Regions from separate parts of the Sphingomonas qilianensis genome, predicted to be linked through region 2. Evidence: predicted binding sites of a transcription regulator. Region 2 holds the regulator's gene; each other region holds the start of a gene.

Region 1 (2,267 bases), on a different contig from region 2:
TCAGCGTGACGGGCTTGCCCTTGGTGCCATAGAGGATCGTGTCCTGGATCTGCGGGTCCAGATCGGCCCAGGCGGCGTCGAGATCGAAGCTGAACTCGCGCGCGAGGCTGCCCAGTACCTGCATGTAATAGGGGCTGGGCGGGTTGGATTTGGCCCAGGGGAACACCGCGCCCTTCCTGATGCTGAGCGCGTGATTGGGGACGACGAGATCGGCGTCGAACAGCATCTTTTCGCCCAGACCGTCGCAGGCCGGGCACGCGCCTTGCGGGGCGTTGAACGAGAAGAGGCGCGGTTCGATCTCGGCGATGGTGAAACCGCTGATCGGGCAGGCGAACTTCTCGCTGAACACGATGCGCCCCGGCGGCGCATTGTCGCCGAGCACTTCCTGCTTGGGCGTATGCGCCTCGACCGGATCGGCCGGATCGACATAAGCGAGGCCTTCCGCCAGCTTCAGCGCCGCCTCGAAGCTCTCCGCCAGGCGCGTGGCGACGCCCTCGCCCACCACCAGGCGATCGACCACCACCTCGATGTCATGCTTGTATTTCTTGTCGATCGCCGGCGCCTCGTCGATCTCGTAAATCTCGCCGTCGATGCGCACGCGGGTGAAGCCGGCCTTCTGCCATTCGAGCAGCTCCTTCTTATACTCGCCCTTGCGGCCGCGCACGACCGGGGCGAGCAGATACAGCCGCGTACCCTCGGGCAGCGCCAGGACGCGATCGACCATCTGGCTGACGGTCTGCGCGGCGATCGGCAGGCCGGTGGCGGGGCTGTACGGGATACCGACACGCGCCCACAGCAGTCGCATGTAATCGTAGATCTCGGTGACCGTCGCGACGGTCGAGCGCGGATTGCGGCTGGTGGTCTTCTGCTCGATCGAGATGGCGGGCGACAGGCCCTCGATATGATCGACATCGGGCTTCTGCATCAGCTCGAGGAACTGGCGGGCATAGGCGCTCAAGGATTCGACGTAGCGGCGCTGACCCTCGGCATAGATGGTATCGAAGGCGAGGCTCGATTTGCCGCTGCCGGAGAGGCCGGTGATCACCGTGAGCGTATCGCGCGGGATGTCGATCGAGACATCCTTGAGGTTATGTTCGCGCGCGCCGCGCACGGAGATATGAGTCAGCATGCCGGGAGTTCTACTTCTGTTCTGATTTCGAGGCTAGTCCTTGCAAATAGGGACGGTGCGCGGCTTTCGCCAGCGCGGCGCAAGACCGTCTCGCAGCCGACTGATGATGAAATATCGTCAGCGCAATTGGCGGTCATGCCGCTGCTGACGGTGGGGGAGTGCTATTCCTAGCCGCGGCCGCGCAGGCCGGGGACCATGCGGCCGAGCACGGCATCGCGCAGCACGTAGTGATGGCGCAGCGCGGCGGCGACGTGGAGCACGACCAGCGCCAGCATGACCCAGCCGAGCAGACCGTGCGCGTTGCCCGCGGCGCTGCCGACCGACGGGCCGACCGGCAGGTATGGCACGTCGAACAGACCGAAGAAATCGAGCGGGCGGCGCTTGGCCGCGCCCGAGACCATCGCCCAGCCGCTGAGCGGCAAGGCCAGCATCAACGCGTAGAACAGGAAATGCGTGCCCCCCGCGACCGTCCGCTCCCACGGCGCGATGCCCGTCGAATACGGCGGCGGGCGATGCGTGAGGCGCCAGGCGATACGCCCGAGCGTAAGCGCCAGCACGGTGAGCCCGATCGACTTGTGCACCGGCATGACCCAGCCGAGCCCATCGAACAGATTTTCGTGCAGCAGCCCGAGCGCCAGATTGGCGAGCACGAACAGCGCGATGCTCCAGTGAAACCAGATCGCTACGCGGTGGTAGCGTTCGGCATGGAGCAGCGCGCCGGCCATCGCGCCTACTGCAGCTGCAGTTCGGGCGTGGGCAGCTTGCCCTGCGCCATCTGGCGGCCGAACACGTCGCGCATCAGCGACAGCGAAAAGAGATGCGCATAGATCAGCGGCAGCATGCCGTTCTTGTGAATCTTGCGCAGCTGATCACCGCGAAGATCAGCAAGCTTCTCTTCGTTGATCATCTGGAAGCCGCGATAGATGAACGGTTGTGCTGCGCCATCCGGCTGGATCGAGATCTCGCCATCCATGAGCAAGCCCATTTCCTTGATATCGTTCATGAAATTGCCGGTGCGCGCGCCGGCTTCCTCGAACGACTCGTTGAAGCTCAGGATATTAGTCACAATTTCGGTCGGTTTGCCATCCTCGAACAGCGGGCGGCCATCCTCGAACGCGCCGAGCGTTTCGGTGGTGGG
Region 2 (2,267 bases):
CCTGCTGGTGACCGGCGACGGACGGCATGTTGCGGTGCGCACGGCGGAGGGCGGGCTGGCGATGCTGCGCGACCGGGTGGGGGACTACACCTCGGATATGCTGGCGGAGAATGGCGGGGTGGATGGCGCGCCGTTGCTGCTCGCCGAGCAGCCGGAGGCGCGGTGCACGCGGGATCTGTGTCTGATCGAGCGGGTGGCCGGCGGGCGGCGGTGGCGGGTTCTGGCGACGCGGAGTGCTTATCTCGTGCCGGTGCGGGAACTGCTCGCGGCGTGTCGCGACGCCGATATCGTGGTCAGCGAGCGGCGTCTGCCGCGGGGGTGTTCGGCGCGATGGCTGACCCTGGATCGGCCGATGCTGGCGCGCACCGGGGGCGTGGCGATCGCGTTGGCGCACGGCATGGTGCGGACGGTGCGGGCGCCGGGGGATCGGCATCCGTGGCGGCTCCCGCCCTCCCTAAAACAAAACCACCTTTTCAAAGGCACTCGCCCGGCGCGGACCGGGGTCCGGTAGCATCACTAAAGTGACCCGGCCTTTGCCAATTACCGCGTCCGCCACTTCTGGGGCCCGGCCTCCGCCAGGAAAGCGCGAAACTCGGAAAGCTAGGCGAAGGTTAGTCGTAGCGGCGCAGCAATCCGGCGAGCTTGCCCTGCACACGGACCTGCTGCGGCGCGTAACGCTGGGGATCGTAAGCGCGGTTGGCGGGATCGAGCCGGACCATGGCACCTTCGCGACGGAAATATTTGAGCGTCGCCTCGGCATCCTCGATCAGCGCGACGACGATCTCGCCATCGCGGGCCACGTCCTGCCGACGGATCAGCGCGTAATCGCCATCCAGAATGCCGGCCTCGACCATCGAATCGCCCGACACTTCGAGCGCATAATGATCGCCCTTGCCGAGCAAGGCTGCGGGCACCGAAAGCATTGCACTACTCTCGAACGCCTCGATCGGCAGACCGGCAGCGATGCGGCCGTGCAACGGAATTTCGATCACGTCGTTGGCCGGTTCGGGGCGCGAATGTTGAGAAAGTTGAGACGCTGGCGACATTGCCGGCGACATTGGCGCGGCCGTCTTCCTGGTCAGCTTCACCACATCCCCGCGCTCGGGCATCTTGAGCACTTCAAGCGCGCGCGCGCGATTGGGCAGGCGACGGATGAACTGACGTTCTTCGAGCGCGCTGATCAGGCGGTGCACGCCCGACTTGGATTTGAGATCGAGCGCATCCTTCATTTCCTCGAACGAGGGCGACACGCCGGTTTCCTCCAGGCGATCACTGATGAAGCAGATAAGCTCGTGCTGCTTGCGCGTTAGCATTGCGTTCCTCCGTCAGAACAGACGCGGAACCTTTATGGAACAGTTTCCATCAAGTCAAGCCAGGATAAGGATTTCCGCCGAGTCGCCAATTTGCGCTGCCGCCGCCTGCGGCGGGCGCAGGATCAGGCAGGTAGCGCGGGCCAGCGTGCGCAGCATCGAACTGTCCTGGATGGTCGAGGCGAAAGCCTGCCCGTCGCGCAATTCGCCGCGCAGATAATCGGTGCGGTGGTCGTTGGCGGGGAGCGGCTCGCCGAGCGGCGCGGCGATGGTGGTCGGCAGCGGATCGCGCGCACCGGACATCATGGCGATCAACGGCAGCAGAAAGAGCTGCGCGGTGACGAAGGCGGAGACAGGGTTGCCGGGCAGGCCGAGCACGACCGCGCCACCCAGCCGGCCGGCCATCATCGGCTTGCCGGGGCGCAGCGCGATCTTCCAGAAATCGAGGCTGCCGCCGGCGGCGTCGAGCGCGGGGCGGACGAGATCGTGATCGCCGACCGAGGCGCCACCGGTCGTCACGAGAATATCCGCATCGATCCCGGCAAAGGCGGCGGTCATGATCGCGAGGTCGTCGGGGATGATGCCGAGATCGATCACCTCGACGGGGAGCGCGGCCAGCATCGCGGCGAGCATCAGCCCGTTGGATTCGGGGAGCTGGCCGGGGGCGAGATCGCGCCCGGCGGGGACCAGCTCATCGCCGGTGGCGGCGATCGCTACGCGCAGCCGCCGGGCGACGGGCAGCACGCCATGGCCGCCGATCGCGGTGACGGCGAGGCGGGCGGGCGTAAGCCGCTCGCCCTTGGCGACCAGCACGTCGCCGTCGTGGAAATCGAGCCCTTGCACGCGGACATTGCCGCCGTGGCGGCGCGGGCCATCACCCGTCAGGTGGATCGTGTCGCCCTCGCGCGAGGCTTCTTCCTGCACCAGCACGCTGTCGGCGCCGTCGGGCATGGCCGC
Region 3 (2,267 bases), on a different contig from region 2:
CTTGCCACCACGGCGCGCGCAGCCGAGCGTAATGCCGTTTGATCGGGCGGCACACGCGTCATCACCTGCGGGCAGCGAAGGCAGATCGCATCGCCGCGCTCCTCGTGCCAGCGGCATGTCGCGCGGATTTGGCAAGACGGCAGCGCCGACACCACCGGGGCCAATTGCTCAAGAATGCGCTGGCCCAGACCGCATTGGCCGTCGGCAAACTGCCCGCACCGCGCATTCTCGCACCGACCTGAATAGCGGAACACCAAAGTTGGATCGATCTCTCCCAGACTGTCGCGCAGTTCAGGCGTGATCTCGGCGCGCTGCTTCAGATACGCGATGCGCGGTTCCGCCAGCGTACCGGCGACCACCCCGAAGACGCGCGCCTCGGCCATATCGGGTTGTCCGCTGGGGCAGGACAAGGGGCGTTCTATCTCGCCCATCGCGCCGTCCCGCCCTAGATGTTGCGGAACTGCGGAAGGGCACCGCGTTCGAAAAATCCGGCAAGAATGTGATCATCGATCTGCAGCACTGCCGGCGACGCCTCGATCCCGTGTTCACTAACCTGCCGGGCAATCGCGGTGGAAAATTTCTGGCCCTCGCTGAAGTCCTTCACAACGATGCCGGCCAACTCCCATCTTGTCACCAGCGACTCCATGCCTTCGGTACGTACGCCCGCGGCTTTCACCGCAGCCTCAACGATCGTCGGCAAATCCCGTACGGCGACAAGCTTAGCACCTTTGTGCTCCACAGCCACTTCGACTCTCCCTCCGAATTTTATATCCGCATTATCCATCTCTTCTACATGAAGAGTCAAGCGCGACTATCACTCTTCATTAGAGTTACACGATATAAACTTATTCGTTGTATTCTATACTACGTTTCAGGTATTGTTTGGCGTGGTGCAGATTGTTCTATTTGTACAAGATTGCCGCCCGTCTTCCCCGCTCCCAGACCACCAGCGCCGCCGCCCAGTATCCCAAGCCAGACTACCGCCCCGCAAAGGGAGAGTTTATACCCTACTGATAGAGTAGGACTTAGATATCTGCTGTCAGGTTTGCTCCCTGGACTGCCGCGGCCCGGCATGCGTGTCGGGCCGTTGTTGTTGCGGGCCGCCACGCGCACGATGCGGTTGCCCTAGCCGCCCTCGTTCCCTACCTGTTCACGAATGTCCCTCCCCGCGCCCTCCCCACAAGATCCGCCCTATCTCCGCGGGCTCAATGATCCCCAGCGCGAGGCCGTGCTGACCACCGAGGGCCCGGTGCTCGTGCTCGCCGGCGCCGGCACCGGCAAGACTGCGGCGCTCACGGCGCGGCTGGGCCATCTGCTGTTCACCAAAAAAGCCTGGCCGTCCGAAATTCTCAGCGTCACCTTTACCAACAAGGCGGCGCGCGAGATGAAGCACCGCGTCGGCAATCTTGTCGGTGATGTGGTCGAGGGCATGCCCTGGCTCGGCACGTTCCACGCGATCGGCGCCAAGATGCTGCGCCGCCACGCCGAACTGGTCGGGCTGCAAAGCAACTTCAGTATCCTTGATACCGACGATCAGTTGCGCCTGCTGAAGCAATTGATCCTCGCCGCCGATCTCGACGAGAAACGCTGGCCCGCGCGCGCGCTGGCCGGGCTGATCGACGGCTGGAAGAATAAAGGCCTGGTCCCCGCCGATATCGATGCCGGCGAGAGCGAGCTCTACGCCAATGGCCGCGGTGGCGAGATGTATGCCGCGTATCAGGACCGGCTCAAGACGCTCAACGCATGCGATTTCGGCGATCTGCTGCTGCACATGCTGGTCATCCTGAAAACCGATCGCGCCGTGCTGGCCGACTATCAGCAGCGCTTCAAATATATCATGGTGGACGAATATCAGGACACCAACAGCGTCCAGTATCTTTGGCTCCGGCTGCTCGCGCAGGAACGCAAGAACATCTGCTGCGTCGGCGACGACGACCAGTCGATCTATTCATGGCGCGGCGCACAGGTCGAGAATATCCTGAAATTCGAAAAGGATTTCCCTGGCGCCAAGGTCATCCGGCTGGAGCAGAATTATCGCTCCACGCCGCACATCCTGGGGGCGGCCTCGGGCGTGATCGCCAACAATAGCGGCCGGCTCGGCAAGCAGCTGTGGACCGAGCTCGATGTCGGCGAGAAGGTCAAGGTGCTCGGCGTGTGGGACGGGCCCGAGGAAGCGCGCCGCGTCGGCGACGAGATCGAAAGCTGCAAACGCGCCGGCAAGAGCCTCGACGACATGGCCATCCTGGTCCGCGCGCAGCATCAGACGC

What was found. Region 2 encodes LexA, which represses DNA repair genes until DNA is damaged. Its sites were predicted from a motif close to GTTCCNCNCTTGTTCT; they were not measured.
Region 1: uvrA (excinuclease ABC subunit UvrA) is a predicted target of LexA. The motif match lies at 1,137-1,152, and genes of this name have one in related genera.
Region 3: ABC969_RS14300 (ATP-dependent helicase) is a predicted target of LexA. The motif match lies at 1,138-1,153, and genes of this name have one in related genera.

What each region holds. Positions count from the first base shown of each region.
Region 1 covers NZ_JBDIMF010000005.1:82,805-85,071, forward strand. Annotated here, with positions in the region: gene uvrA (excinuclease ABC subunit UvrA) at 1-1,129, opposite strand, end outside; gene ABC969_RS12095 (cytochrome b) at 1,297-1,854, opposite strand; gene ABC969_RS12100 (SapC family protein) at 1,860-2,267, opposite strand, start outside.
Region 2 covers NZ_JBDIMF010000003.1:175,445-177,711, forward strand. Annotated here, with positions in the region: gene ABC969_RS09600 (ComEC/Rec2 family competence protein) at 1-511, shown strand, start outside; gene lexA (transcriptional repressor LexA) at 612-1,313, opposite strand; gene ABC969_RS09610 (molybdopterin molybdotransferase MoeA) at 1,368-2,267, opposite strand, start outside.
Region 3 covers NZ_JBDIMF010000006.1:234,914-237,180, reverse strand. Annotated here, with positions in the region: gene ABC969_RS14310 (hypothetical protein) at 1-383, opposite strand, end outside; gene ABC969_RS14305 (hypothetical protein) at 446-745, opposite strand; gene ABC969_RS14300 (ATP-dependent helicase) at 1,157-2,267, shown strand, end outside.